Regions from separate parts of the Oerskovia paurometabola genome, predicted to be linked through region 3. Evidence: riboswitches for the same ligand, from Rfam matches in the RefSeq annotation. Region 3 holds a riboswitch; each other region holds the start of a gene.
What was found. Region 3 has a riboswitch for thiamine pyrophosphate ahead of JOD48_RS18025 (thiamine ABC transporter substrate-binding protein). Riboswitches for the same ligand answer to the same signal wherever they lie in the genome.
Positions count from the first base shown of each region.

Region 1: another riboswitch for thiamine pyrophosphate. It lies ahead of thiC (phosphomethylpyrimidine synthase ThiC); the one in region 3 lies ahead of JOD48_RS18025 (thiamine ABC transporter substrate-binding protein).
Region 2: another riboswitch for thiamine pyrophosphate. It lies ahead of thiD (bifunctional hydroxymethylpyrimidine kinase/phosphomethylpyrimidine kinase); the one in region 3 lies ahead of JOD48_RS18025 (thiamine ABC transporter substrate-binding protein).

Region 1 covers NZ_JAFBBV010000001.1:609,897-619,776, reverse strand. Annotated here, with positions in the region: gene JOD48_RS02765 (hypothetical protein) at 1-257, shown strand, start outside; gene JOD48_RS20045 (sensor histidine kinase) at 362-1,789, shown strand; gene JOD48_RS02755 (response regulator) at 1,786-2,448, shown strand; gene thiC (phosphomethylpyrimidine synthase ThiC) at 2,551-4,227, opposite strand; TPP riboswitch at 4,220-4,329, opposite strand; gene JOD48_RS02745 (hypothetical protein) at 4,455-5,747, opposite strand; gene JOD48_RS02740 (ABC transporter ATP-binding protein) at 5,744-6,379, opposite strand; gene JOD48_RS02735 (peptidoglycan-binding domain-containing protein) at 6,370-7,449, opposite strand; gene JOD48_RS02730 (hypothetical protein) at 7,544-8,131, opposite strand; gene JOD48_RS02725 (hypothetical protein) at 8,645-9,073, opposite strand; gene JOD48_RS02720 (hypothetical protein) at 9,311-9,619, opposite strand.
Region 2 covers NZ_JAFBBV010000001.1:1,991,614-2,001,493, reverse strand. Annotated here, with positions in the region: gene JOD48_RS08975 (2-isopropylmalate synthase) at 1-377, opposite strand, end outside; gene JOD48_RS08970 (FadR/GntR family transcriptional regulator) at 569-1,279, shown strand; gene JOD48_RS08965 (quinone oxidoreductase family protein) at 1,336-2,373, shown strand; gene JOD48_RS08960 (hypothetical protein) at 2,370-2,642, shown strand; gene thiD (bifunctional hydroxymethylpyrimidine kinase/phosphomethylpyrimidine kinase) at 2,721-4,325, opposite strand; TPP riboswitch at 4,317-4,417, opposite strand; gene JOD48_RS08950 (hypothetical protein) at 4,502-4,843, opposite strand; gene JOD48_RS08945 (HEAT repeat domain-containing protein) at 5,021-5,848, shown strand; gene JOD48_RS08940 (DUF389 domain-containing protein) at 5,884-6,870, shown strand; gene JOD48_RS08935 (hypothetical protein) at 6,963-7,337, shown strand; gene JOD48_RS08930 (DUF899 family protein) at 7,425-8,207, shown strand; gene JOD48_RS08925 (SDR family NAD(P)-dependent oxidoreductase) at 8,226-9,086, opposite strand; gene pheT (phenylalanine--tRNA ligase subunit beta) at 9,079-9,880, opposite strand, start outside.
Region 3 covers NZ_JAFBBV010000001.1:4,042,386-4,052,265, forward strand. Annotated here, with positions in the region: gene JOD48_RS18010 (DUF4235 domain-containing protein) at 1-231, opposite strand, end outside; gene JOD48_RS18015 (ABC transporter ATP-binding protein) at 281-1,459, opposite strand; gene JOD48_RS18020 (ABC transporter permease) at 1,459-3,168, opposite strand; gene JOD48_RS18025 (thiamine ABC transporter substrate-binding protein) at 3,174-4,265, opposite strand; TPP riboswitch at 4,324-4,450, opposite strand; gene JOD48_RS18030 (DUF4235 domain-containing protein) at 4,622-4,891, shown strand; gene JOD48_RS18035 (serine hydrolase) at 4,959-6,386, shown strand; gene JOD48_RS18040 (YdeI/OmpD-associated family protein) at 6,423-6,869, opposite strand; gene JOD48_RS18045 (phosphotriesterase family protein) at 7,047-8,096, opposite strand; gene JOD48_RS18050 (DMT family transporter) at 8,093-9,184, opposite strand; gene JOD48_RS18055 (ribokinase) at 9,327-9,880, opposite strand, start outside.

The DNA.
Region 1 (9,880 bases), 3.4 Mb from region 3:
TGGTCGTCGTCGGGCTCGTGGTGGTCGAGCCGTTGGTCCAGGCCGCGGTCGTGCTGCTCTCGGGCGGCACGTCGAGCGCCGCGGCGTGGCTGCCGCTGGGCCTGGGGTCGCTCGCGTCGACCGGCCAGAGCGCGACGTCGGCCCTGGGCGGCCTCGCCCCGATGGGCGTCGGGGTCGCGGTGCTGGGACTGGTCGCCTGGGTCGCGGTCGCGCTCGGGTCGGGCGCGGTGACGTTCCGCCGCCGCGACCTCGTCTGACGTCTCGTCCGAAGGGGCGGCCCGTCGGGCGCCACGGCCACGTACCGTGGTGCCCGACGGCGCCGCCGACACCGCCCGCCCGCCCGGACCTGAGAGGAACCTTCGTGCTCGACGCCCTGCACCGCCGGCTCGCCGCGGTCGGCATCCGCACCGCGACGGGTCGCGACGCCCTGCTCGGCGCGGTCGTCGCGGTCCTCACGGTCGGCTTCCTGCTGGCCGTCGAGCGGGTCGCGCTGACGGACCTCGGCATCATGGTCGACGGCGCGCCCGACTCCCTGCAGTTCTCGACCGGGGGACGGGTCGCAGCGATCGTGATCGTCGTCGCGCAGGCCATGGCGCTCACGCTGCGCCGTCGGGCACCGCTGCTCGCGCTCGCCCTGACCGTGGTGGGCCAGGTCGCGCTCGTGCCGGTGCTCCCCGCGTTCGTCTCGTTCCAGGCGCCCGCGACGCTCGTCGCGGCCTACTCGGTCGGCGCGTACGCACCGCGCCGCACGGCCCTGTGGGCGGCCGGGGCAGCAGCGGGCGTGCAGGTCCTGCTGGGCTTCGTGCTCGGCGGCCCCGTGCCGATCACGTCGACGGGTCCCACGCCCGTCGCGGTCCAGGTCTGGGGAGGTCTCGCCTCGGCACTCCTGACGTACGTGGCCTCGGCGCTCGTGGGCGCGTACGTCGGCACGCGCCGCGAGCTGTTCGCCCAGCTCCAGGGGCGCGTGGCCCAGGCCGAGCGCGAGCGCGACATGCTCGCGGCGCAGGCCGTCCTGGAGGAGCGCGGCCGCATGGCCCGCGAGCTGCACGACGTCGCCGCGCACCACCTGTCGGGGATCGTCGTGCAGGCGGCCGCGGCCGAGCGCCTGGTCGACCGCGACCCCGAGCGCGCCAAGGAGTCGATGCGCTGGATCCGCACCCAGGGACGCGAGACGCTCGACAACCTGCGCCTGGTCGTCGGCATCCTGCGCAGCTCGTCGCAGACCGGCCCCGGCGAGCCGGGCGAGGAGGCACCGGCCGCACCGCAGCCCACGCTCGACGACGCGGACGAGCTGCTCGACCTCGCGCGCAGCGCCGGCGCCGAGGTGCGCGACGTGCGGCTCGGCGAGCCGTTCGACCTGTCCCCCGCCGTCCAGCTCACGGTCTACCGCGTGCTCCAGGAGGCGCTGACCAACGCGCGCCGGCACGCGCCCGGGCGCGCGATCGAGGTTGTCACCGACCACCAGCAGGCCGCGCTCGTCGTCACGGTGACCAACCGGTTGCCCGTCGCGGCGATCGGCTCGGGTGGCCGGGCCGGGCCGCCTGGGCCGGGCAGCCCAGCGCCCGGCTCCCCTGCTGCCCCGGCCCCACCCGGCCACGGCCTCATCGGCATGACCGAGCGCGCGCACCTCGTCGGCGGGACGCTCGACGCCGGCCCCGTGCCCGGCGACGGCTGGCGGGTCCGGCTCACGGTCCCCCGGCCGGTCGACCCGGTGTCCCCCACGATCCCCCAGCGCTCGGCGACGTCCGCGGACGGGCCGGGCTCCGCCGTCGGGCAGGAGGCCCCATGACCCGAGTGGTGCTGGTCGACGACCAGGCCGTCGTCCGCGCAGGCTTCACCGTGATCCTCGAGAGCGAGGGCTTCGAGGTCGTGGGCGAAGCGTCGAACGGGGCCGACGCCGTGCGCGTCGCACGCCGCGAGCGCCCCGACGTCGTGTGCATGGACGTCCGCATGCCCGGCGGGGACGGCATCACGGCGACGCGCGCGCTCGCGGGTCCCGGCGTCGTCGACCCGGTCCCGGTGCTCGTGGTGAGCACGTTCGACCTGGACGACTACGTGTTCGGCGCCCTGGAGGCCGGGGCGAGCGGGTTCCTGCTCAAGGACGCCGAGCCCGACGTCCTGGTCGACGCGGTGCGGCGCGTGGCGTCGGGCGAGGGCCTCGTCGACCAGACGCTCACGCGGCGCGTGATCGACGAGTTCGCCCGACGGCGGTCCCCCGCGTCCCCGGACGACGTCGCCTCAGGTCTGCTCACCTCGCGCGAGCACGACATCCTGGCGCTGCTGTGCCGGGGGCAGTCGAACGCCGAGATCGCCTCGACACTGTTCCTCGAGGCGAGCACCGTGAAGTCGCACCTGAGCCGGATCATGACCAAGACGGGCCTGCGCGATCGCGTCCAGCTCGTGGTGTGGGCGTACGAGCACGGGATCGCGGCGCCCGGCACCCCCTGAACACGCCGGGCCCCCGCTGAGTGCGGAGTAGTTGTCGTCGATCGGCTCGTTCGACGACAAGTACTCCGCACTCAGCGGTCGGGCAGGTGGCCGGGCGGCGGCTCAGCTGCCCGCGACCGGCAGGTAGACCCGGCCGCCCGCGTCCGTGAACTCGCTCGACTTCTCCGCCATGCCGGCCTCGATCGCCTCGACCGAGGTCAGGCCGTTCTTCTCGGCGTACTCGCGCACGTCCGCGGAGATCCGCATCGAGCAGAACTTGGGCCCGCACATCGAGCAGAAGTGCGCGGTCTTGGCGGGCTCGGCCGGCAGGGTCTCGTCGTGGAAGGCGCGCGCGGTGTCGGGGTCGAGCGACAGCGCGAACTGGTCGTGCCAGCGGAACTCGAACCGGGCACGCGACAGCGCGTCGTCCCGCAGCTGCGCGCGCGGGTGCCCCTTGGCGAGGTCGGCCGAGTGCGCCGCGATCCGGTACGTGATGACGCCCGTCTTGACGTCGTCGCGGTCGGGCAGCCCCAGATGCTCCTTGGGCGTGACGTAGCAGAGCATCGCGGTCCCGGCCTGGGCGATGATCGCGGCCCCGATCGCGGACGTGATGTGGTCGTAGGCGGGCGCGATGTCGGTCGCGAGGGGGCCGAGCGTGTAGAACGGCGCCTCCTCGCACAGCTCCTCCTCGAGGCGCACGTTCTCGACGATCTTGTGCATGGGGACATGGCCAGGGCCCTCGATCATGACCTGCACGCCGTAGGACTTCGCGACCTTGGTCAGCTCGCCCAGCGTGCGCAGCTCGGCGAACTGGGCCGCGTCGTTGGCGTCCGCGATCGACCCCGGTCGCAGGCCGTCGCCCAGGGAGAACGTCACGTCGTAGTCGCGCAGGATCTCGCACAGCTCCGCGAAGTGCGTGTACAGGAACGACTCCTGGTGGTGCGCGAGGCACCAGGCGGCCATGATCGAGCCGCCCCGGGACACGATGCCCGTGACGCGGCGCGCGGTCAGCGGGACGTAGCGCAGCAGGACGCCCGCGTGCACGGTCATGTAGTCGACGCCCTGCTCGGCCTGCTCGATCACGGTGTCGCGGTAGATCTCCCACGTGAGCCTCGCGGGGTCGCCCTTGACCTTCTCGAGCGCCTGGTAGAGCGGCACGGTCCCCACGGGGATCGGGGAGTTGCGCAGCACCCACTCGCGGGTCTCGTGGATGTCCTTGCCCGTCGAGAGGTCCATGAGGGTGTCGGCGCCCCAGCGCGCGGCCCACACCATCTTCTCGACCTCCTCCTCGATCGAGGAGGTCACGGCCGAGTTGCCGATGTTCGCGTTGATCTTCACGCCGAACGCCTTGCCGATGATCATGGGCTCGATCTCGGGGTGCCGGCGGTTGGCCGGGATCACGGCCCGGCCGCGGGCCACCTCGTCCCGCACGAGCTCGACGTCCACGCCCTCGCGCGCCGCGACGAACCGCATCTCGTCGGTGATGACCCCGGCCCGCGCCCAAGCGAGCTGCGTGCGGGCGCCGCCCGTGCCGTGCTCGGTGGCGACGGCGTCGGGCCGCAGCCACGACGCCCGCAACGCGGGCAGCCCGCCCGCGAGGTCGAACGCGGCCGGGTCGTCGACCTCGGTGTACGGGCCCGAGGTGTCGTACAGGTCCAGGTGCTCGCCGTTGCTCAGGTGCACGCGGCGCTCGGGGACGCGCAGGTGCTCCGCGCCGGGGACGGGGTGGTGCACCTTGGCAGACCCGGCGATGGGTCCGGTCGTGATGGTGTGCGCGGGCACAGCGGTCTCAGAGCTCATTGCTCTCTCTCCCTACGTCGGCATGATCCGAACAGGTTCGAACGGTCGGCGGCGCTGAGCCGCCCTCTCAGCTCGCTGCTGCGAGCTCCCGTGGGTGTGTGGAGTTGTGGGTGGTACTGGTGGTGCGGTGGTGCTGGGTGGTGGTGCGGTCGTCACCGTAGCGCAGGTTGCACGACGGCGGCGCGGGCGTCCCGCGATCAGCCCGGCTCACCCAGCGTCGAGGTCCGTCACCTCTCCTTGAAGTACTTGAACAGGTGCTTCTCCCGGGTCGCGAGCGCCCCGACGACCGCTCCGACGAGCACCGCGCCCGCTCCCGCGAGGACGGTCCGCATGCCGATGACCCAGGTGCTGAGGTGGTCGGCGGGAAGGCCGGCATCGGCGGCGAGCCACCACAGCACCGGAACGGTCACGATCACGGCGGCACCGGTCCACGCCGCGGTCTCCAGGAGCACCTGCCAGGTCAGCGCCGAGCGCGGGACCCGGGCGTGCAGGGCTGCGGCGAGCTCGAGGCGGCGCAGACGAATCGCGGCGAAGCCCAGGGCCAACCCCAGGAAGGCGGCGGCGATCGGCGCGGGCTTCGTCAGACGATCCCTGAACTCGGCGCTCGCGTCGTACGTCGCGCCGAGCCGGCCGTTGAGCTGCTTCTGGGTGGGCTGAACCTCGGAGGCTGAGTCGGCGACGATGGTCGTGCGCAGGAGCGTCGCCGTCTCGGGCTCGACGGGCCAGATCTCGACCCAGCACGAGTCGAACAGTCCCGCCGCGGGCACCGGCGCGACTGCTGCGTAACCGAGCGCGCGGTCGCGCCCGTCGTCGGGGTACGGGTAGACGGCGCCGACCCGCGCGGGACCGGTGCTCGTCGCGATCGAGTCACCGGCGGACGCGCCGAGCGCCTCGGCCAGGTCCGCGGACAGCCACAGTCCCGCCCCGGCGACCCGGCCGCGGTCGAGCGCGCCGAGCAGCCCGGGGGTCGCCTCGAAGCCGGTCAGCTCGCTCGACGGCAGGTTGAGCGCCCGCACGGGATCCCCCGTCCGCAGGGCTCCGGCGGCGTTCACGCCGTCGACCCCTGCGAGGGCCTCGCAGCGTGCCCCGTCGACCTGCCCGGTGGCCTCGAGGATCTGCACGCTCGCGCCCGCGTCCCGGTACTCACGGGCGCCCTCGATCACGCCCGCGACCGCACGCACGTCGACCGCGGCGAGCGCCCCCACGACCACGACGAGCACCGCCGCGAACAAGGTCGCGCGCGTCGTGCCGGACCCGACGTTCCGCCACGCCTCGGACACCACGGACGCGGCCCGCATGGCACGCGCCCGCACTGGTCGCGCGGGCTTCTCCCCCGGCCCGACGCCGCCACTCGCCTCCGCGCGGAGGTGCGCTCCGCCGTCGGGCACGGTGGGGGGTGCTGAACCCGTGACCTGACCGAGGGGCTGTGCGCCACCGGGACGGTGCGAGGCGCCCGGGGACGTGGCCAGGCCGGGTCCCGCCGCGCCGTCGGGCACGGGGCCCTGCTCGGTGGCGGTCACGCCGCGACCTCCGCGGACTGGAAGTCGGCGAGGTCGATCACGCGCGTGCAGGCGTCGCGCGTGTGCGGGTCGTGCGTGGCGACCACGACGATCGAGTCGTCCTGGGCGATGCCGGCCAGGACCTCGTTGACTGTCGCGGCCGTGCGCAGGTCGAGCTGCGCGGTGGGCTCGTCGACCAGGAGCAGATCCGGGGCCAGGGCCACGGCACGCGAGAGCATGAGCCGCTGGGCCTCTCCGCCCGACAGCGCCCGGAAGGGTCGGTCGGCGACCGACGTCAGGTTGAAGCGCGCCAGGATCTCGGCAGCCCGGTCCTCGGCGTCGGGGCGGCGCAGTCCGCGCGCCAGCAGCGGCAGCACCACGTGGTCGAGGGCGGCGCGACGCGCGACACCGTGCGGGTTCTGGAAGACCCACCCCGTCGTGGCGACCCCGACGCGCTCGACCTGCCCCTGCGTGGGGCGCTCCCAGCCCGCGACGATGCTCAGGAGCGTCGACTTGCCGCTGCCCGAGGGCCCGACGAGCGCGACCACCTCGCCCGCCACGATCTCCAGGTCCAGTCCGGCGAAGAGCAGCCCGGTGCCGGGGAACGCGTGCCCCAACCCCGCCCCGACCAGCCGCTTGCCCCCTACCGGCACGTCTGGCCCTCCTCCTGCGAGGTGAGCTCGACCTCGGTGGGAGCGGCCGCCGCGTCGAGGCCGTCGAACGTCACGAGGGTCTGCCCCAGGCTCGACGCGACGACCGTCACGGGGTACGCCGTGCCGTCCGCGCTCACGCAACCGGTCGCACCGCTCAGCGCGAACAGCGACCCCGGTGGCACGACCGACACGTCGAGAGGCGCGGCCAGCACGTACTCGAGCGTCAACGGCTCGGACCCCTCGGTGCGCTGCCACCCGGCGAACTCCATGCTGCCGCGCACGGCCTCGAGGAACGTCGGGTCCGTGACCACACCGCCCTCCCCGACCGGTGCGCTCAGCTCGCCCAGGCGCAGCACGCGGTCCCCGGGCGTGACGTTGGAGAGAGTGTCCGACAGGCCGAGCGAGACCAGCGTCCCGGCGGTCGTCGCGAACGCCTCCTCGGACGTCGCGGCTCCCACGGGCACCTCGCACGCCTTGACCGTGACCGACGACGCAGGCAGCCACAGCACTGACGCCACCGGCAGGTCCCCGGTCGGCTTGGCCACGCCCGCAGCCTTGAACAGCTTGGTCACGGCGGCCTTGGTCGTGTCGCCGTAGGTGCCGTCCGCGCTCACCTTGTGCCCGAGGCGAGTGAGCTCGACCTGCAGGGCCTTCACGTCGTCGCCCTTGGCCGTGGGAGCCAGGTCCCGCCACAACGGGATCGACGTCGCGAGCGCCACGACCGGACGGTCGTCGACCGTGGCCGGGCTCGATCCCGACTCGATCACGGCCCCCGGGGCGCACACCGAGCGCGTGACCTTGCCCTGGTCCGCGACGGACAGCGTGCCCTCCTCCGCGACGACCGGGGTGACCTTGACCTTGCGGGCGTCGTCGAACACCTGACGCGAGACCGGAACGGTTGCGGGTGGCGTCGCACTCCGCACGCTCTGCGGTTCCGCCTGCGGCGCCAACGCCATGCCCGCCGTGACACCCCCCGCGAGCAGCACCACCGCCGTGAGCGCGAGCGCGCCCACGCGGGCCGCTCCTGAGCTTGCGGCCCTGGGCCGGGCGGGGCGTCGATCTCTGGTCACTGCTGCTCCTCGGGTGGTGCGCATGCGTGGTTGCTGCCGGGGTGTGCGATGTCGTGATGTCGACGTCGTGATGTCGACGTCGTGATGTCGGGGACTACTGCTCCGGGTCCCGCTCGCAGGCCGTCATCTCAAGAGGTGGCGCTTGCCCGGCCAGCGCTCCCGGAGTCTCTGTCGTCGAACCGTCGTCGGCGACGTTCATGCCGGTCCCGTAGCTCGACATCTCCTCGATGTAGTCCGCCTTGTCATAGCCCTCGTCGCGATGACCGCCGCGGACCAGGCAGTCGGCGACGGCCTGCATCAGATCCGTGTTCTCCGGGTTGTCGGCCACCGCCCAGTAGAGCGCCTCAAGCACGGCGAGATCGACCTTCTCCTCGCACTCGGCCATGATCGCTTCCCTGCGCGCGCGATCCGCGTCGAGCTGGTCCTGCGGGGTGTCCCAGGTCGAGCCGACGCCCTCGACCTTGACCCCGCCTTCCTGGGTGCGACTGGCCGCGAGCCCCTGGTCCCGCATGCACTGGACCGACTCGTCCTTGACCTGGTCGTACTCGGCGGCGGTGATGACGTCGTCCTCGAGAATCGCTCGGGAAACCTCTGCGGTGACTTCATCGCGGGCCTTGGCGAACTCGGCCGCGTAAGGATTGCGCACCTCGGACTCACCCGAGCACCCGGTCACCAAGGCCACCGCCAGAGCGGTCCCCAGCGACGCCCCCGCCCCCCGTCGTCGAACAGTCCTCAGCATGTGCTCTCCCCCCAGGTGTGCGACCCCTGCGACGCGGAAGCTGCCCGCTGCTTTGAGCACGCACGATAGCGGCCGACGGTTCCATCGCGCTCCGCCCCTCGAGGCGCCGCCGGAGGCCTCACTGCTCTGGACTCGCCTCCTCATTGTTGTGTCCCTTTGCCCACCGCAGACCAGGCAGTCCGCGATTACCTGCGGCACGTCCTCGTTCTGCGGGCTCCCGCGAGCCTGCCAGTATTCGCGTCAGGTACGTCGAGGTCTTCCGGACGGGCAGTGTGAGAACCCGCATCCTGGGGGACCTCGTCCCCTCCCCGACCCGACTCAGCCAACCAGCCCAACACCCTCATCTGCGTTGAGTCTCTGACCGTCTGGTTTCTGAAGCTCTCCAAGGCGCCCGCTGCAGGTTCACGCCCGCCTGCGCCTCCGGCCCGCTGCCCCGTGGGCGTCGCCGCCCACGGATCACTCTCGGTTTTCCATCGCCTGCAGGGGATCGGTGAGGCATAGCGACGACTCTGGCGAACCCGTGCCCGGCAGGTTCTGGTCCTTGAGGTCTTGTGCGTACTGTTCACCGGTGTACGTCTCGTCAACGACTTTGAACTCGCGGAGACACTGCGCGATGAGCTCGTTGAAGTCCACCCTGTTCGGGTTTGTCGTGATCACCGTGTAGAGCGGCACGACCTCCCGGAGACCCACACTGATCTCACATTCGTCCTGGACGGACTTGAGCTCCTCGGTGTATTCCCCTTCGGTCTGATATGACTCCACACCGAACTCGTCAACCCAGGTCTCGACCGCAAGCCCACGGTCACCCATGCAGGCGATGAACGCGTCCTGGACCTCCCGGTACTCGTGCTCCTCGAGCGTTCCGTCCTGGGCGATGTGGCGCACCAGATCGATAGACGTGGATTCCGCGAGCGCACGAACATCAGGCTCCCACGGAGAAGCCTCAGGGCCCTCGGACGTGCCGTCAGTAGAGCACGCCCCCAGCATCAGGACCGTCGCTATCGCTGCCCCTGTCCAACACATTCGCTGCACTCAGATCACCACTCCATCCACACCTGGAGCGGCCGACGCACCCCTGGGCGCGTCGGCCGCCTCTACGCCAACTCAGCTACTACTGGTGAATCAGGCAAATGCAACGAGCCGGTTGGTCACCCAGGACGAGTTCACAGTGCCGGTCTTGGAGTTCTGGCCCGGACCCGCCCACAGTGCCGGCCACGTCGTGACCTTGGTGCCGGTGGCGGGGTTCTGGTAGGTCATTCCAGCCTTCGCACCCCCGCAGGTGTAGTTCGTCACCAGCGCGTACCCGGGCGTGTTCTCACCCGGGTGAAGGTACGCGGAGCACGACGCCGCTTGCGCCGGAGCCCCAGCCACGACGGCGCCTCCGAACGTCACCACAGTGGCTGTCAGGACGGCCATGATCTTTCGCTTCATTGCGTTCCCCCTCTGCAGGCCTCCCCCCCTTGAGAAGCCCCTGCGGAGCCAGGCTGGCAGGACCCGGCACCATCCCACAAGGGATTCGTCAGGACTTCTCACTATCTGAACTGGACGTACGACCTGGTAACCACGTAGACGCGCCCAGGTCGTCGGGCTCGGCACCACACCGTGCCGGGCTCGGCGGGGTGAACGCCCATGACTCGTCGTACACCGTCGTTCCACCCGCCTCAGCACGTCCCGGGGAGCGCGTCTCCCCGT
Region 2 (9,880 bases), 2.1 Mb from region 3:
TGCTCGGGGGCCAGGTCCGTCTCGGCGAGCAGGCGGACGAAGTCGAAGTCGGTCTGCGAGGCGGACGGGTAGCCGACCTCGATCTCGGTGTATCCCATCGCGACGAGCAGCTCGAAGAACCGCCGCTTGCGGGCGGGGTCCATGGGCTCGGTCAGTGCCTGGTTGCCGTCGCGCAGGTCGACGGGCACCCACAGCGGTGCCGCGGTGAGGCGGTTGCCGGGCCACCGGCGGTCCGTGAGCGGGACGTCGACGCGCGAGAACACGTCCTGGTAGCGGTGCGAGGGCATGCGCGAAGCGCGCTGGCGGTTCCACGCGGGCTGGCCTGGCGCCTGCGCACCGTCAGGGGTACGCAGCGTGGGGAAGGGGCTGATGGTCATGGTCGTCTGGCTCCGGGGGGCGGGCCGCGCGGTGCACGGCAGGCGGGTCCGACCGGCGCACGGCAGACCCCCACGGCGGGGAGCCGGTCGGCTCAGGCCCCGCCGCGGCGACCAAGAAGGAGTGCGCTCCACGACATGAGGGGTACGCTAGCCGCGATCAAGTCCTCAGACAACCTGAGAGGTTGGCCCCCATGCCCACGCTCCGCCGGCTCCCCCTCGCCGACCAGGCGGCCGAGCTCATGCTCGACCGCGTCCGCACCGGCACCTGGCCGCTCGACCACCGGCTCCCCGGTGAGCAGGCGCTCGCGGCCGAGCTCGGCGTCGGGCGCTCGACCGTGCGCGAGGCCATCCGCCAGCTCGCGGGCAAGGGCGTGCTCGAGAGCCGCCAGGGCTCGGGCGTCTACGTCGTCCGCGCCGAGGCGAGCGAGGACTGGGAGGAAGTCCTGCGGCGCGGTGAGGTCGTCGACGTGCTCGAGGTCCGCGGTGCCCTGGAGACCGAGGCCGCCCGGCTCGCCGCGACCCGCCGCACCCCGGCCGACCTCCGCGCCCTCGCCACGGCGCTCGCGGGTCGCGGCGAGGTACCGGCGACCGCGAGCGCCCAGGAGTACGTCGACGCCGACCTGGTCTTCCACCGCGCGGTCGTCGACGCCGCGCACAACGCGGTCCTGACCGACCTGTTCGCCACGTTCGTCCCCCGCCTGCGTCGGGCGATGGTCGACATGATCGAGCTCGACGGCGCGGGCGAGCGCCACCGGCACGACCAGGACGCCCACGAGGCGATCCTCGACGCCGTCCGGGACCGTGACGCCGACCGAGCCGCCGCGTCGAGCCGCCGGCACCTCGACGCCGTCCACGCGAAAGCCACCCATGAGCCCCTCGATGCGCGGGGTCGTCGAGCGTGAGAGCCGGGAGTACCCCTGGGGCGCCCAGGACCACCCCCGCCACCTAGGCTGACCCCATGCGCGCGATCCAGGCACTCCAGGCAGGTGGCCCCGACGTCCTCGAGCTCGTCGAGCTCCCGACCCCAGCACCCGGACCCGGCGAGCTCCTCGTCGACGTCGCGGCGGCCGGCGTCAACTTCATCGACACCTACCGTCGGGCGGGGGTGTACGCGATGGAGTACCCGCACGTGGTCGGCACCGAGGGCGCGGGAGTCGTCGCGGCGGTCGGCCCGGGCGTCACGGACTTCGAGCCCGGCGACCACGTCGCGTGGACCAACGCGTTCGGCTCGTACGCCGAGCAGGTGGTCGTCCCCGCGGACGTCGCGATCCCGGTACCCGCGTCGGTCGACCTGCACGTCGCGGCGGCCGTCGGCCTGCAGGGGCTCACGGCCCACTACCTCGTGACCTCGACGTACCCGGTCCAGCCCGGCGACGACGTGCTGCTGCACGCGGGGGCCGGGGGCGTCGGCCTGCTCGCGACCCAGCTCGCGGTGCGCCGCGGTGCGCGCGTCATCACGACCGTCTCGACCGAGGCCAAGGCCGAGCTGTCGCGCGCGGCCGGTGCGTCCGACGTCGTGAACTACGCCGAGCTCGACGACCTGACGACCGAGCTGCCCGCGATCGTGCGCGACCTCACGGGCGGGCGCGGCGTCGCCGTCGTCTACGACTCGGTCGGCAAGGACACGTTCGAGGCGTCCCTCGCCTCGCTGCGCCGCCGCGGCATGCTCGTGCTGTTCGGCGGGTCCTCGGGCCAGGTGCCGCCGTTCGACCTGCAGCGTCTCAACAAGGGCGGTTCGCTGTTCACGACGCGCCCCAAGCTCGACGACTACACCGCGACGCGCGCCGAGCTCCTCGATCGGGCGAGCGAGGTCTTCGCGCTCGTCGCCTCGGGTGACCTCGACGTCCGCGTGGGGGCGACGTTCCCGCTGGCACGCGCGGCCGACGCGCACCGCGCCCTGGAGGGGCGCGCGACGACCGGCAAGGTGCTGCTCGTCCCCGGCCTCGACGCCGGCACCGGCACGACGCCCGGGCCGGCCACGGACCCCGCCTCGTGAGCTGGGACTGGGTCCCGCCACGACCCGGCGAGGACGAACCCACCCGCCGCTCCGACCGGCGCCTGCGCCTGGCGCTGACGGTCCTCCTGGTCGTCTTCACGGGCGTGCTCGCGGTGTACTACCTGACCGTCGGGCTCGACCAGATGCGCACGCAGTGCCTGGCCGACCGCCCCGCGGGCGTCTCGACCAGCGAGGTCACCACGACGTGGCGCTGGTGGCCGCCGGGGTACGACTGCGGGTACCCGGCGGACGGCGCGCAGAGCGCGTAGCGATTACCGCGCCGAGAAGTGAGCAGATGCCCCGGTTCGAGCCCGATCCGGGGCATCTGCTCACTTCTCGGCGGGAGCTCAGTGCGCAGCGAGGGGCGGCGCCGGCCAGGTCGGTCGCGTCAGCCCCTGCTCGAAGAACAGGTACTCGTGCATCGAGGACAGCTCGAACGCGCGCAGCATCCGCTCGCGCTCGGCGGGCGAGGCCCAGCGCGCGGCCTCGTCGGCGAACGAGCACGCGGCGCGCGTCGCCTCGGCGAAGGCCGGGTCGCCGTAGAGCGCGATCCACCGTGCGTAAGGATGCCCGTCGAGGTCCCCCGCCCGGCGCACCAGGACGTCGCCGATGTGCGAGTACAGCCAGTAGCACGGCAGCAGGGCCGCGACCGTCTCCGCGTAGGACCCGTTCGAGGCCGCGTGGAGGTGGTTCGTGTAGGCGGCCGTCACGGGAGACGGGTCGACGCTCTCGACCGCCCCACGGTCCATCCCGGCGTGCTCGCCCAACCAGTCGCGGTGCAGCGCCTGCTCGACCTCGAGCGACTCGACCGCGGCCCCCGCGAAGAACTGCCGCGCCTCGGGCGTGGGCGCGAGCCGGCTCGCCCGCGACAGCACGCGCGAGTACTCGGCGAGGTACGCGGCATCCTGCGCGAGGTAGAACCCGAAGTCCCCCGCTGAGAGGCTCCCGTCCGCGAGCGCCCGCACGAAGCCCATGCGCTCGACGGCCTCGCGCCACCCCGAGATGCGCTCCCAGGCCTCCTCGGAGAACGTCCGCTGCCCGAGCGTGGGCAGGTGCGCCAGGTGGTCGACGGGTCCGCGCCCCGTGCCCACGGCCAGCGCTCCCCCGGCTCGCAGCGCGCCGCTCAGCCAGGCCTTGGCGTCGCGCGTCGCGCTCTCCCAGCCGTCGCGCCGGGGACGCAGCGCGGCGACCGCCGCCGACAGCGAGCACCCCGTCCCGTGGGTGTGCACGGTGTCGACGCGGGGCGCCGAGAAGGTCGTGACGTCGTCGGGCCCGCGAGCGCCCACCAGGGCGTCGGGCGACTCCTCCCCGGTGAGATGACCACCCTTCAGGAGCACGACGGCGCCGCTCGCCACGTGCAGCCGCCTCGCCTGGGCGAGGGCGTCGGGCCAGGTGGTCGCAACCTGCTCGCCCACGAGGACGGCGAGCTCGGGGAGGTTGGGGGTCACGAGGTCCGCGAGAGCGACCAGCTCGCACACGGCCTGCTCGGCCCCCTCGTCGAGGAGCCGGTGGCCGCTCGTGGCGACCATGACGGGGTCGAGCACCACGAACGGCGGCTGCACGCGCCCGAGCCACGCGGCGATGGCGCGCGCGTTGGGCTCGTCGGCGACCATGCCGATCTTCACGGCGTCGATCACCACGTCGTCCGAGACCGCGTCGAGCTGTTCGGCGAGGAACTCCGCGCCAGGGACGTGGACCGTGCGGACGCCGTGCGTGTTCTGGGCGACCAGGGCCGTCGTGACGGCCATGCCGTACGCGCCGTGGGCCGCGAACGCCTTGAGGTCGGCCTGGATCCCGGCGCCCCCCGTCGGGTCGGTGCCCGCGATCGACAGGACGCGGGGGCGGGAAGGCTCGGGCCCCCGCGACGCGCCGTGCTCGTCCGCGACCACGGCGTCCGCCGCAGGCGTGCGGGCAGGTGCGGGCAGGACAGGTGTAGTGGCAGCAAGCGACATTGCCGACATCCCTTCGCTAGTGCTAGCTAGATCAGGTTCGACGGGTGTGATCTCAGCCCGGCTCGTGGGAGCGGGCACCCCGTGTCTTCGCAGGGAACTCTAGCGGGCGGACGGCCCGCCCGCGGGCAGGAGCTCGCCAGGTGGCACCAGCACGGTCGGCTCGTCCGTCGCCCCGGTCAGGGGGACGTCGGGGTACCGGTCGCGACGACAGTGATCCGCGACGTCGACACGTACTTCTCGAGGCACGACACGACACGCTCCAGGTCGGCGCGGGTGGCGTCGGGGACCAGTCCGAACGACGTCCCGACCGGCGGCATGATCGCCGGGGTCAGGGCGTAGTCGACGGCCGGATCCGCCGCGCACTCCCCGTCGCCCTCCGACGGACCCTCGACCTGGACGACCCACGGCCCCTCGGCGGGTGCGGCCACAGGGCCGGCCGCGCCGAGCGCGGCCCCGAGCGCGAGCGAGCCGCACGACACGGCCAGGACTCCGACGAGCAGTGCCGTACGGCGGGACATGGCGGTCACCTCGGTGGTCGTCGTCGACAGAGGGGGCAGGTGGGTCAGGTCAGGCAGGTGGGGCCACCACCGTAGCGGACCTGCCGAGAAGAGGCCGCGCGGCGAGCACCCCTATGCTCGCCGCATGGTCCGCTGCTCCCACTCCCCCGCGCGTCGGTCGCTCGGCTCGGCCGCGCGATGACCGCCGACCTGGTCCCCCGGCTTCTCGACCCGGACCCCGAGGTCCACGAGGACGCGGTCGACGACGCCGCCGCGCTGGCCATGGACGACGACCAGGGCGCCGTCGACGCCCTGCGTGACGTCGTGCTGCACTTCGAGCAGTTCCCGATCGGCACGTTCGAGCGGACTCTCAACCGCCTCTACGCCTTCGCCGACGCCTCGCTCGAACCGTCGATGATGCGGGCCGTCGATGCAGGCGTGTCAGCCACCTGGTACCTCGTGGCGGCCTGCGGGCGCGCCGGGTTCCGGGGAGCCGTACCCAGCGCCGTCGCGCTCCTGGGCTCGCCTGTCACCTCCGAGCGGGTCGTCGCGTGCGAGACGCTCGGCGCGCTCGACGCTCACGAGGCAGTACCGCACCTCATCGCCCGGCTCGGCGACCCGGAGCACGTCGTGCGGGAGGCCGCGGCCCGCGCACTGGCCGGCATCGGAGGCCCGGACGCCGTCGACGCGTTGCGGCGCGAGCTCGTCGAGCACCGGTTCCCGCTCCTCGGGTACGTCGCGAGCGCCCTGGGGACGATCGAGCCCGACCAGACGGTCTGGCTCCTCGCCCACGCGTCCGTACCGGACGTCGACGCCCGGTACTGGGCGGTCCGTGCCCTCGGGAGCACCGGGAGCGACCTCGCCCACGAGCGGCTGCTCCTGGTGGCCGCAGACCCCACGGAGGAGACGGCGGCCATCGCGAACCGCAGCACGGTCGCGAGCGCGGCCCGCAAGGCCCTCAAGACCTGGCAGCGCGTGCGCCGCGTCCGCGCAGGCACACCGAGCGCACACGACGACCCCCTGTGATGCTGAGGGCACGATCAGCACCCGTGGGAGGCAGCATGCGCGTCACGACGGCCGACATCCAGCGGATGACCACGGCGTTGTTCATCTCCGAGGGGCCGACGGCGAGGTCCCGGCAGGCCACCTTCTGGACCCTGCTGATCCTCGCGGCCGTCATCGCGTCGGCGGGTGTCGCGGCCGACAGCACGGCCACCGTGATCGGCGCCATGATCGTCGCTCCCCTCATGACGCCCATCGTCGGGACGGCGCTCGCGATCGTCCTCAACGACCACCGGAACCTGACCTCGTCGGCGCTCCTGGTCGTCGCGGGCGCCGCCGGGGTGGTCGCGACCGGCTACCTCGTCGGCCTGTTCGTCCCGATCGAGATCGTCGCGGCGACCAACAGCCAGGTCGCGGGCCGCGTGACGCCCCAGCTCATCGACCTGCTCGCGGCGCTCGCGACCGGAGCCGTCGGGGCCTTCGCCCTGGTGCGGGCCGACGTGTCGGACGCGCTGCCCGGCGTCGCGATCGCGATCTCGCTCGTCCCGCCACTCGCGGTCGTCGGCCTCACGCTCGAGTCGGGCGCCCCGGACCAGGCCCTGGGGGCTCTCCTGCTGTTCGCGACCAACGTCGCCGCGATCATCGCGACCGGCACGCTCGTCTTCCTGCTGTTCCAGGTCCGCACGGCCGCGGGCGAGGCCGAGAGGTTCGTGGGGCCGCTGCGCGGCGCGAGCCTCGTCACGGTCGCGGCGGCGCTGCTCGTCGTGGCGGTGCCCCTCAGTGCGATCAGCCAGCACGTCCTGCGGCAGAACGCCGACAAGATCGCCGCCGCCCCCGTCGCCGCGGCGTGGGCCGAGCAGGAGCAGTGGACGGTCACCGGGATCTCCTTCAGCGGGTCCGTCCTGAGGATCGAGGCGATCGGCCCGGCCCCCGAGGCCGACCCCGCCACCCTGCGCACGGCCCTCGACGAGGCCGGGCTCGCGGACGTCGACGTCGACGTCACGCTCGTCATCGGCGGGACCCGGCGGCTGCCCGCGTCCGAGTGACCGAGCGCTCGACGCGAGCCTCCGGTTGAGCCGGAGCGCGCGGCGGCGGATGCTGGGGGCGACCGTCCGGTCCAGCCACGAGGAGGTCGGCCATGCACCCGACGCACAACGTCTCGCCCCACGAGAGCGCACGTACCGCTCGCACCACGCTCACGTCACCACGAGCCCGGCGCATCGCCCTCGCCGCCGCGCTGGTCGTCGGGGCGCTCGCGCTCGCGGCCTGCGCTCCCGGTCCCAACCCCGACGTCGGCACGCCCACCGCGGACGGCAGCCCGGCCGGGTTCTGGCTCGGCCTGTGGCAGGGCGTCATCGTCCCCGTCACGTTCGTGGTCTCGCTGTTCACCGACACGGTGAACATCTACGAGGTCCACAACAACGGCAACTGGTACGACTTCGGCTTCGTGCTCGGGCTGGGGCTGTTCGTGGGCGGGCCGTTCGGCGCCTCGCGGGGTCGCCGCCACCACTGACGATGAGTTCCGGCCCGGTCCCGAGTCTGCCCTCGTGACCGCAGGAGCGCGCCGTGCGTCCCTGCCCGAGCCCGCACGGAGGACACCATGACGACCCCGCCCGACGACTCGACCACACCGAGGTCCGCCCGACCGCCCGTCGTCGACCTGGCTACCTGGGAGGCCGCTCGGGACGAGCTCCTGGACCGCGAGAAGGCCCACACGCACGAGGGAGACGCCATCGCGGCTGCCCGACGGCGACTGCCCATGGCGAGGATCGACGGCACCGTGAAGGTCGTCGGCCCCGACGGGCCGGTCCCGTTCGTGGACCTGTTCCAGGGGCGCGACGAGCTCGTGATCTACCAGCACATGTGGCACGACGGCGCACCGCACCAGGGCCAGTGCGAGGGCTGCACCTGGACGGCCTGGAACCTGAAGGACGCCGTCTACCTCAACGCGCGCGGCGTCTCGTTCGCCATCGTCACGACCGGGGCGTGGGACGAGGTCGCCCCGTTCGTCGAGTTCATGGGCTACACCCAGCCCTGGTTCTCGGTGCGCGACCTGGACGCGCCCGTGGGCGGCGAGATGGGGTACCTCTCGTGCTTCCTGCGCGACGGCGACGACGTGTTCCTCACCTACCGGACGACGGGTCGCGGCACCGAGCCGACCAACCCGGCGTTCGCCCTGCTCGACATGACGCCCCACGGCCGTAGCGAGGCCTGGGAGGCGCAGCCGGACGGGTGGCCCGAGGGGCGCGACCCGGGCTGGTTCTGGCGCTCGGACGCGGACGGCGTCGCCGGCTGGAGCGAGACCACGCGTCCCGTGCCGCAGTGGACCCGGCCGGGGGCCACCGCCGTGGAGACCCTCGGCCGGCACGGTCACCACCACTGACCGTCGGACGGCGCGAGATCAGCGCGCGGGAAGCGCTCCCGGCATGGGGTCGTCGTCGCCGAAGCGCGTCACGCGCAACCGACGCGCCTCGGGTCCGGGCACGGCCTCCACGTCGCGGGAGCCGGCAGCGGCAGCCGCTCGCAGCGACGCGGGCGAGTCGTGCGTGACCCGCACGAAGGTCCCCGACCACGCGTCGAGCTCGCCGGCCGCGATCGCGACGATCATCTCGACCGTGCGCTCCACGGGCGTCCACTCGGTGCGCCCCACGTGCATGTCCATCGACGCGGTCAGGTCGGTCTGCACCACGCCTGGCGAGACCTCGAACGTCCGCAGCCCGCGGGCATGGCCCGACAGGTGCAGGTTCGACCCGATGCGCAGCAGCGCCGTCTTGCTCGCGTTGTAGGCGGTCGCGCCGTCCATGTCGTGCGAGCCGGCACCAGAGCTGAGGTCGACGACGCGTCCCCCACCCCGCGCGAGCATCCCGGGGACGAGCGCCCGTGCGAGCAGGAAGGGCCCGCGCACGTTGGTCTCCATGACGGACCACCACTCGTCCGGGTCGGCCTCCCACAGCGGCACCTCGGCGTCGATGCGCCCGGCGTTGTTGACCAGGAGGTCGATCCCGCCCAGCTCCGCCTCGGCCCGCGCGACGGCCGCGTCCACGGCGGTGGGGTCGCCCACGTCCGCGACCAGACCCACGGAGCGGCGACCCAGGGCGCGGACCTGGGCGGCGACGTCGTCCACGCGGGACGCGTCCCGGCCCAGGACCGCGACGTCGAGGCCCGCACGGGCGAGACCCAGCACGACCGCGCGGCCGATCCCGCGCGCACCACCCGTGACGAGGGCGGTGCGCGCGGGGGCCACGGTGGTGACGTCAGCCACGGAGCTCGGCCCCGACCTTCTCGTGCGCCGCAGCGACCGCCGCGGCACGCACGGCCGCGGAGTCCTCCGCGGTGAGCGTGCGGTCGGTGCCGCGCAGGCGCAGCGAGAACGCGAGCGACTTCTTGCCCTCGCCCACCTGGGGGCCGGTGTAGACGTCGAACAGGGCGAGGTCCTCGAGCAGGTCCCCCGCCCCCTCCTCGATCGCGGCGCGCACGGCTGCGGCCGGCACGGAGGCGTCGACGACGAGCGCCAGGTCCTCCTTCGCGAGCGGGAACGACGAGACGGGCTCGGCCTGGACGGGCTGCTGGGGTGCGGCGGCGATCAGCGCGTCGAGGTCGACCTCGAACGCGACGGTCCGCGCGGGCAGACCGAGCGTCTCGAGCACCTTGGGGTGCAGCTCGCCCGCGTGCCCGACGACGGCCCCGTCCGACAGCTCGAGCCTCGCGGTCCGGCCCGGGTGCCAGGGCGCGTGGTCGTGGTCGGCGACCACGCTCACGCGGGCCCCGACGCGCTCGGCCACGAGCCGGGCGGCGGCCAGCGCGTCGGTCCAGTCGGCCGCACGACCCGCGCCCCACCAGCCCGAGGCCACACGCTGGCCGGTCAGGACGCCCGCGACACGGCGCGGCTGCGGCGGCACAGCGGCCTGCAGCGTCTCGAGGTCCTGCTCGCTCGGGCGGACGCCGCCCGGGAGCTGCGGGGCTGCCGGTGCACCGGGCACGGGGCGCGTCACGAGGCCGATCTCGAAGATCGCGAGGTCCGTGTTGCCGCGTCCCACGTTGCGCTTGAGCGTGCCG
Region 3 (9,880 bases):
GAGGGACGCGACGAGGATCTCGCGCAGCGGGTACTCGGACTGCAGCGGCGTGGGGGCGTCCTTGCGGTGGCCCGGGGAGACGCGCTTGTAGACCTGCTTGAACACCTGGCCGGCGATCAGCCCGCCGATGATCGAGCTCGCCAGCCCGAACGGCCGGTACAGGATCTTCGCGGCCTTGCCGCCGTGCTCCTCGGTGCGGTCGGACACGTGGTCGCTCGTGGTCTTCGTCATCGTTCGACGCTAACGCGGGAGCCGGTCGGTCGCAGGGCGGGTGCCACCTCTACCCCGGGACCACCGCGCAGCCCGCACGGTCGAGCACGACCCGGACCCGCTCCCCCGGTGCAGGCGCGAACGGGTGGTGCGCGGCGCCGTCGGGCGTGGTCGTCGTGGCACCGCCGAGCGGAGAGCCGAGCGCGACGACGCGCTGGGCCCCCGCGCCGAGGTCCACGTCGACCGTGACCTCGGTGCGCCCGCGGCGGAAGCTGCTGCGCACGACCGTGCCGGCCCACCCCGCCGAGCTGTCAGAACCACCCCTCGCCCGTTCTGGCACACCGGCGGGACGAGGAGTCGCGAGCACGAGCCCCGTCGGCCCGATCGCCAGCAGCGCGCCGTCGCCCGCGGGCCCACCCTCCGTCGCCCGCACGAAGGCCTGGTACCCCAGGAACTCCGCGACCCGCCGCGACGCGGGCGCGCGCCACAGGTCCTCGGGTGCGGCGACCTGGAGCAGCCGTCCGGCGTCCATGACGGCGACGCGGTCGGCCACGGTGAAGGCCTCGTCGTGGTCGTGCGTGACGAACAGCGCGGTGGTCCCGGTCGCGACGAGCGCGGCGCGCAGGTCGCCCGCGAGCCGGTCGCGCAGCCCGCGGTCGAGCGCGGACAGCGGCTCGTCGAGCAGCAGGAGCTGCGGCTCCGGGGCGAGCGCGCGGGCGAGCGCGACGCGCTGGCGCTCGCCGCCGCTGAGCGTCGCGACGGGTCGCTGCGCGTACCCCGCGAGGCCCACGAGGTCGAGCAGCTCGGCCACCCGTCCCGCCGCGGCGGGGCGCTTCACGCCTGCCATCCGCAGGCCGAACGCCACGTTCCCCGCGACGTCGCGGTGCGGGAACAGCTGCCCCTCCTGGAACATGAGCCCGAACCCGCGCCGGTGCACGGGCACGCCCGCGAGGTCGCGCCCGTCCCAGGACACGGACCCGGCGGCCACGGGTTCGAGCCCCGCGACCGCGCGCAGCAGGCTCGACTTGCCGCACCCGCTCGGGCCGAGCAGCGCGAGCACCTCGCCCGGGGCGAGGTCGAGGCTCACGCCGCGCACCGCCGTCGTCCCTGGTCCTCTGCCGGACGCCGGGTCCGCGTAGCGCACGACGACGTCACGCACCGCGAGCCCCCGGCCCGCCGAGACCTCGTGAGGGTCATGCGACGCCGTGGGACCACCGGTCGTTCGCTCCACCACCTGGGCTCCGTCCATCAGAACTCTCCTGCCGAGCGGTCGCCGCGCAGGCGCTCCGCCACCATCATGACCGTCGCGGTGAGCACCGCGAGGACGACGCTCGCTGCGAGCGCCATCCCGTAGTTCTCCGCGCCGGGCCGCCCGATGAGCCGGAAGATCACGACGGGGAGGGTCGCGGTGTCGGGGCGGGCCAGGAACGACGTCGCCCCGAACTCCCCGAGCGAGACCGCGAACGCGAACCCGATCGCGAGGCCCAGCGACCGGGCGGCGATGGGACCGTCGACCGCGGCGAACACGCGGGCGGGCGACGCCCCGAGGGTCGCGGCGGCCTCGCGCAGGCGCGGGTCGATCGCGCGCAGCACGGGCAGAACGGTCCGCACGACGAGCGGGATCGCGACGACCGCCTGGGCGATCGGGACGAGCATCCCCGAGGTCCGCAGGTCCACGTCGAGGCCGAGCGGCTTGTCGAGCGTGATGAGGAAGCCGAACCCGACCGTGACGGCGGACACGCCGAGCGGGAGCATGAAGACCGAGTCGAGCGCGCCGATCGCGCGCCGCGCCGTGCGGGACCGGGGCCGCCGCGAGACGACGAGAGCCACGAGCCCCCCGATCACGACCGCGATGAGCGTCGCGAGCGCCGCGGTGCGCAGCGAGTTCGCGGTCGCCTCCCACACGGTCACGGTCAGGGCGTTGCGACCGCCGGTCGTGCCGAGGTTCGCGTAGTTCGCGAGGCTCCACCCGGCGGGGGTCTGGAACGACCGGACGAGGAGGTTGACGAGCGGCAGCGCGATCAGGCCCAGCACGACGACGGCGGTCACCGCGAGCGGGGCGGCGTCGGCCCGTAGGCGCAGCGGCCGGGCCGCGGACGTCGCGGCGGACAGGTTGAGGGCGCGCTCGCGCCGGGAGCGGGTCCGGTTCGCGACGCTCAGCGCGACCACGACGACCACGAGCTGCACCACGGACAGCACGGCCGCGGTGCGCAGGTCGAGGAACTGGGTGGTCTGGATCCAGATCTCGGTCTCGATGGTCCCGTACTGGACGCCGCCCAGGACGAGCACGACGCCGAACGCCGTCGCGCAGAACAGGAAGACGATCGACGCCGCGGACGCGATGGCCGGGGCCAGGGACGGCAGCGTCACGGACCGGAACGCACGCCAGGGCGAGGCGCCGAGGGCGCGGGCCGCCTCCTCGGCGCGCGGGTCGAGGTGCTCCCACAGCCCGCCGACCGTGCGGACCACGACCGAGTAGTTGAAGAACACGAGCGCCAGGACGATCGCCCCGAACGTGCCGTCGAGCCGCAGGAACCCGAGCAGCCCGCCCTCGACGAGCAGCGAGCGGAACGCGACGCCGACCACGACGGTCGGCAGCACGAACGGCACGGTCACGAAGGCCCGCAGGAACGTGCGCCCCCGGAACCTGCACCGGTACAGCACGTAGGCGCCGGGCACGCCGAGCAGCAGCGAGATCACGGTCCCGAGGACGCCCTGCCACAGCGTGAGCCCGACGATGCGCCAGGTCCGCGGCTCGGAGAACACCTCGGCGAAGCCGGAAAGGTCCAGCGAGGCACCCGAGGCGTCCTGGGTCACGAACCCGCGCGCGACCAGCGTCACGACGGGCCACGCGAAGAACACCCCGAGGAACAGCAGCGGCAGCCCGGCGGCGAGCCCCCACAGGAGGACCCGCCCGCCGCGCTGCACGGCCGCAGGCACGCCGCGGCTCACGGGCATCGTGCTCAGCCGATCACCGTCGACGTCCACGCCTTGATCCACTCGTCGCGGTGCGCAGTGATGTCGGCGGGAGCGACCTCGAACGGCGCCGGGGACAGCGGCGCGAACTCGGCCCACCCCTCGGGCAGAGCGACGTCCGCGTTCGCGGGATACATGTACATGTTGTCCGCGATGTCGGCCTGGAACGCGTCGCTCACGAGGAAGTCGACGAGCTTCTTGGCGCCCTCGGGGTTCTCGGCGCCGGCGAGCACGCCCGCGTACTCGACCTGGCGGAAGCACGTGTCGAGGAGCGCGCCCGTGCTGGTCGAGGTCCCGTCCTCGGACACGGTGAACGCGGGCGACGTGGAGTAGGACAGCGCGAGGGGGCGTGGGCCCTTGCCCTCGGAGCCCGAGAAGTCGACCGAGTAGGCGTCGGACCAGCCGTCGACGACCTTGACGCCGTTGTCCTTGAGCTCGGCCCAGTAACCTTCCCAGCCGTCCTCTCCGTAGGCGCCGACCGTCGCGAGCAGGAACGACAGCCCGGGCGACGACGTCGCGGGGTTGGTGACGACGAGCAGGTCCTTGTACTCGGGCTTGGTGAGGTCGTCGAGGGTCACGGGCTCCGCGAGGCCCTTGTCGGCGAACCAGGTGTGGTCGACGTTGACGCACACGTCGCCCAGGTCCACGGGTGTGAGCGCGCCGTCGCCGACCGCGTACTGCGCGGCCGAGCCGGCCAGGCCCGCGGGCGTGTAGGGCTCGAGCACGCCCTCGTCGATCGCGCGCGTCGCGAACGAGTTGTCGATGCCGAACACGACGTCGCCCAGCGGCGAGCCCTTGGTGAGCACGAGCTGGTTGACGAGCGCCCCGCCGTCGCCGGGGGCGACCTGCTTGACGGTCAGCCCGGACTCCTTCTCGAACGCGGCGAGGACGTCCTCGCTGACGTTGAACGAGTCGTGCGTGACGAGGGTGACTGTGCTGCTCGCGGCGCTCGACCCGCTCTCGCCCGATCCCGCGTCAGTGGTGCCTGCGCAGGCCGCGAGGGCCAGCGCGCCGATCCCGCCGACGAGCCCCAGGCCTAGCCTGCGGGGAGTGCTGCGGCGGGTACTGATGGTGTTCACGTGTCCTCCTTGGACGTCACAGGAGGGGGACCTCGCGCACGGGAGGTCCCGTGAGCGAGGCTAGAGAAGCCCGACTTCCTCCACCGGTGCTAACCGGATCAGGTTCGAGGGTCTGCGGTGGTCCGCACTCTCAGCGCCCGTTGCCCGGTGTCTCCCGGGCGGTCGGCGCTCCCCTGTCGTTCACCTGCGACTTTACACCGCGGCCCGACGGCGCGGGCAGGGCTCTCGCGGGTGACGTCCCCCGGGGAGCGCGGCGCCCCGGGGGACGACTACGGTGGGAGTGAGCTTCGCCGTCGGGCCTGCGGGTACGACGGCGGCACCGCCCCGCCCGCCTCACCCTCACCGGAGGAACACACATGGCCGAGAACGAGCAGACCCTCGCCGAGAAGGTCACGACCGTCGCACTGACGCTGGCCGCAGGCTGGATCGCCCAGAAGGCCGTGAGCTACGCGTGGGCCAAGGCGACGGGGCACGACGCGCCCAAGGACCTGGACGACCCGGAGGTCGGCATCATCAGCGCCGTGACGTTCGCCGCTGCGGCGGCTGCCGCGAGCGTGTTCGCGCGCCGGTTCGCGGGACGCGAGGCCAAGCGGGTCGTGAAGCGCTTCGTCGCGCGCGCGTCCTGAGGTCGAGGTCGGGCGGCCCCGGCGGGTCCGCGCCCGCCGTGCGAGGGGTGTTCCGTAGGGTGTCCCGATGCCCTCCCCTCCTGCTGCCCGACGCCGTCGCTCGTCCCTCGTAGGAGGCCTCCTCGTCGTGGGGCTCGCACTGACCGGGTGCTCGTCGCCCGGCCCCGGCTCCGAGGTGTCGCCCACGCCGAGCGTGGCCCCGACCGCGGTCGCGCTGCCGGGCGGGACCGTCGGCAAGGCGGCAGGGTGGGTCATCCAGGTGCTCAACGCGGACGCGTCCCCCGACGCCGCGACGCTCGAGCGGCGGTTCGCGCGGCCGTTCCTGGACCAGGTGCCCGCCGCACAGCTCGTGCCCGTGCTGGAGCAGCTCCGCGCGGACCAGGAGTGGGTGCCGGTCTCGGTCGACGCGGTCGGCCCGGGCGAGCAGCAGGCCGCGCTGACGATCGTCGGCGCGAGCGGTCAGTTCTTCACGATGCAGATCGGGGTCGACGCGGACAGCCGCATCGAGACCCTCTTCTTCGGCCCGGGCGACGACCCGCACCGTGAGCCCGCCGAGAGCTGGGACGAGCTGGGCGAACGTCTCGACGCCGTGGACGCACGGAGCTCGCTGCTCGTGGCCCAGGTCCTGGACGACGGGACGTGCCGGCCGGTCGAGGAGGCCCCCGGCGGCTCGGACGCGGACGAGGTGCTGCCGCTCGGCTCGATCTTCAAGCTCTACGTGCTGGGCGCCGTGTCGCAGGCCGTCGAGGCCGGGACGCTGACCTGGGACGACGCGCTCACCGTGACCGACGACGTGCGGTCGCTGCCCGCGGGCCAGCTCCAGGACGCGCCCACGGGCACCGTGGTCACGGTGCGTGAGGCGGCCGGGCTCATGATCTCGATCAGCGACAACACCGCGACCGACCTGCTGGTCCAGGCCGTGGGACGCGACGCGGTCGAACGCGCGCAGGGCGCGCTGGGGCACGTGGACCCGTCGCTCAACACCCCGTTCCTCACGACCCGCGACGCGTTCGCGATCGCCTGGGGAGCGCCGTCGCAGGCCACCGGGTGGGCGGCGGCCGGCACCGCGGAGCGGCGCGCGATGCTCGACGCGCTGCCCGGTGGGCCCCTCGACGTCGACCCTGCGGGAGTGACCACGCCCGTCTGGCAGGACGACGTCGACTGGTTCGCGACGTCGTCGGACCTGTGCGCCGCACACGTCTGGTTGCACGAGCGCGGCGAGCAGGACCCCGTCGTGCGCGAGGTGCTCTCGGTCAACCCCGGCATCGAGGTCGACGCCGAGGCGTGGCCCTACGTCGCGTTCAAGGGTGGCAGTGCGCCGGGCGTCCTGGCCGGATCGTGGCTCGCGGAGGACGCGGAGGGCGACAGCTACGTCGTGACCGTGCAGCTCGCAGCCACGGACCCGGCCGTGCTCGCGAACCCGACCGTGCTGGTCGACACCGCGGAGAGCGCCTTCGCGCTGCTCGGTGGCGTGGCGGGTTCGGGCTCGACGTAGAGGGGGCCTCGCGCAGCGCCTTCGACGTCGACGGCCCTACGTGCCGGGAGCCGGTCCCGCGATGGCCTCGACGGCCTTGTCGATGCGCCGCTGCCGGGTCTCGGGGGTCTTCGCGGCCTCGATCGGCTCGACCAGCGCGCGGCGGCGGCTGAACGACAGGGCGTCGAACGCGGCGCGCGCCGTGGGCGTGAGCACGGCGGCGAGGTCGTCGGGCACGGCGAGCTCGCGCGGGGCGTCGTCGACCTCGATGTCGACGTCCACCTCGTCGCCGCCCGACACCCCTGCGGCCTCCCGGTTCTCGGCGCTGAGCGCGATCATGAACCGGCCCTGGTACGGCGCGACCGAGCTGCGGTAGGTGTGCCCGCCGACCGTGACGCGCACCGGCACACGCTTGCCCGCGTCGAGCGCGGCGACCACGTCGTCCGGCACGGGGATGCCGGTGGCCGTCTTGCCGCTCTGGAGGATCGTGGTCCGGAATCGCATGGGCCGAGTCTTCCACCGGCCCGACGACGTGGCGCGCCGACCGCTCGACGGTCGCCCCGCCGTCGGGCCGGAGCACGGGGCCGAGGTAGGACGTGCTGCGCGAGGTAGAACGCACCGCGCACTACCTCGCGCAGCACGTCCTACCTCGCGGTCACACACCGTCACCCGGTCACCCGGTCACGCCGTCAGCATCGTCGCCGGGTTCTCGTGCGTCAGGCGGCGCAGCACCTCACGCTCGACCCCGCGCTGCGCGAGCATCTCGGTGAAGACCGTGGGCACGTAGGCGAACCCGTTCCCGCCGTTCTGCACCCACATCTGCTTGAGGAACACGTCGTGGCTCATGAGCACCTGGCCCGCGAACCCCGCGTCGATGAGCCGGTGCACCGCGCCCGCCGTGGTGTGCGGGTCGGGCGAGACGCCCTCCTTGGGGTAGGTGATGTCCATGCCGACCATGTCGAACTCGAGCCACACGCCCCGCTCCGCGACGGCCCGCTGGTACGCGGGGTCCTCGGCCGAGGGGTCCATGTGGCACAGCACGACCTTCTCCGGCCGCACGCCCACCTCGTCGAGCACGAGGTCGAGGATCTCGTGCGCGCGACGCTGCCAGCCCGGCAGGTGGATCTGCATGGCGACGTGCGGGTGCTCGAGCTGCGCCAGTGCCGAGGCGCGCAGCGACGCCCGCTCCCCCGCGGTGAAGTCCGGCGAGACGCCGATCTCCCCGATCACGCCGGGCCGGATGCCCGTGTCCCGCACGCCGTCCGACAGCTCGCGCGAGATCGCCGCGGCCTGGGCCTCCACGGCCTGGGCCGTGATGCGCTCGCCCTCGAACTTCTCGAGGTAGGCGCCCGCGCCCATGACGACGTTGAGGCCGGTGCGGCTCGCGACGTCCGCGAGGCGCTCAGGGTTGCGCCCGATCGCCTCGCTCGACGTCGCGTCCACGACGGTCCGTCCACCGAGGGCCGCGAAGCTGCGGATCTCCGCCTCGACCGCGGCGACGGGCTTGTCGGCGATGTTGTCGGCGCAGCAGTACGGGTCCTGGCGCAGGGCCCAGGCGACCGACGCCGACACGGGCTCGCGGACCACGGCCCGGGAGAACTCGTAGCTGGGCGCGTCGAGCACTCCCGACAGGTCGTTGAACAGGTGCTCGTGGGGCAGGGTCAGCCCCAGGTCGTGCACCGCGACGGGTCCGGTGACCGTCTGGACGAATCCGGCCGGCGTGACGTTCATCGCGGGCTCACCTCTCCTGCCTCACCACCGCCGACGGCGGCGGCCACTGCTGCGTCACCGCTCACGCCGGACGAGGTCTCGGTCGACTTACCGGACGGGATCATGCCGATCACCGCCGCGACGAGCGCGATCACGGTGCCGATGATCGTGGCCGCGTAGATCGTGTGGCCGAGCGACGGGACGGCCCAGTCGATCAGGAGCGAGCCGACGAGCTGGCCCGCCGTGGACGCGAGGCCCAGGAGCAGCAGCCCGAGGCCCCGGACGAGCAGCGCCATGAGCGCGATCGAGAGGAGGCCGAGCGGGCCGCCGAGGTACATCCACCACGTGGGCGGCAGCTGGAAGTCGACGCCCGAGGTCATGGCGCGGATCCCGTAGGCGATGCCCAGGGCCGTGAAGCCGACCAGGAAGTTCCAGCCGATCGAGACGAGCATCGAACCCGTGGCGTCGGCGACCGCGGCGTTGCCTGCGGGCTGCCAGCCGGCGAGGAGACCACCGACGAACGGCATGATCGCGAGGGCGATCGTGTGCGGGGTCGAGAAGTTCGGCGAGATGACGATGACGGTCGCGACGATCGCGAGGACGGCGCCCGCGAGGCGGAAGAACGTGAGCGGCTGCTTGACCGAGGCCGTGACGCCCAGGCGGTCGCAGATCACGCCCGAGATGACCAGACCCGAGATGAGCGAGATCTGGAACGTCGCGACGCCCAGGACGCCGACCGTCACGCCCTCCGAGAGCACGATGACGGCGCCGCAGAGGCCCGCGAGGAAGTTCCACCACGGGATCGTGCGGCCCTTGATGAGGCTCGGGATCGAGAGCGCCTCGCGCCGCGTCACGGGGCGCGCGAACACGATGACGCACATCAGGACCAGGCCCGTGCCGAACGAGATGAGGGCGGCCGCGTGACCGTCGCCGATCGTCTTGCCGAGCTGACCGTTGACCGCGGCCTGCATGGGGCCGAGGGCTCCGGCGAGGACGGTCGCGAGGACGAGGAGCGCGGTCGCGGTGCTCTTGACCTTGTTGCGCTGCGACGGAGCGACCGTCTGGGCGCCTCCCGAGCGGGAGGCGGTCTCCGGCGTGGTGTGCTTCATTGCTTGGCCGTGCCTTTCATCTTTCGACGGTACGTCGGATCGGTGGACCGATCGAACGGCCAGCCCTGGGTCGACGCTGAGTGGTCGGGCTGGGTGGGGGTCGTGCGGGGTGGGGGTCGTGCGGTCGGACGGGTCGTGAGGGTCAGTGCTCCGGCGTGGGGTCCTGCGGTGCGGCGGGCACCTCGTCGGCGAGCGGCAGGGACTCGATGGCCCCGTCGCGAGTGGTCGTGACGGCCGCGACGCGGGCTGCCCAGCGGGCGGCCCCGACGAGGTCCTCCCCGCGCAGCAGCCCGTCGGCGAGCGCTGCGCAGAAGCTGTCGCCCGCGGCGGTCGTGTCGATCGCGTCGACGCGCACGGCGGGGACGGGGGTCGGCAGCCCGTCGCGGGGCACCACGACCGAGCCGTCGGCCCCGAGGGTCACGACGACGTCGCCCGGGAAGGCGAGACCTCGGACCATGGCCACGACGTCGGCGAGCGACCCGGGGGCCTCGTTCGCGCCCGCGAGGGTCGCGAGCTCGAACCGGTTGGGGACCAGGACGTCGAACCGGTCGCGGATCTCGGTCGGGACCGGGACCGCGGGGGCCGGGTTGAGGATCGTCGTCCCGGTCGCGAGGCGCGTGACGGCGGCGAGCGCACCGAGCGGGGTCTCGCACTGGCACAGGACGACCTGTGCGTCGGCGACCGCCCGGACCGCGG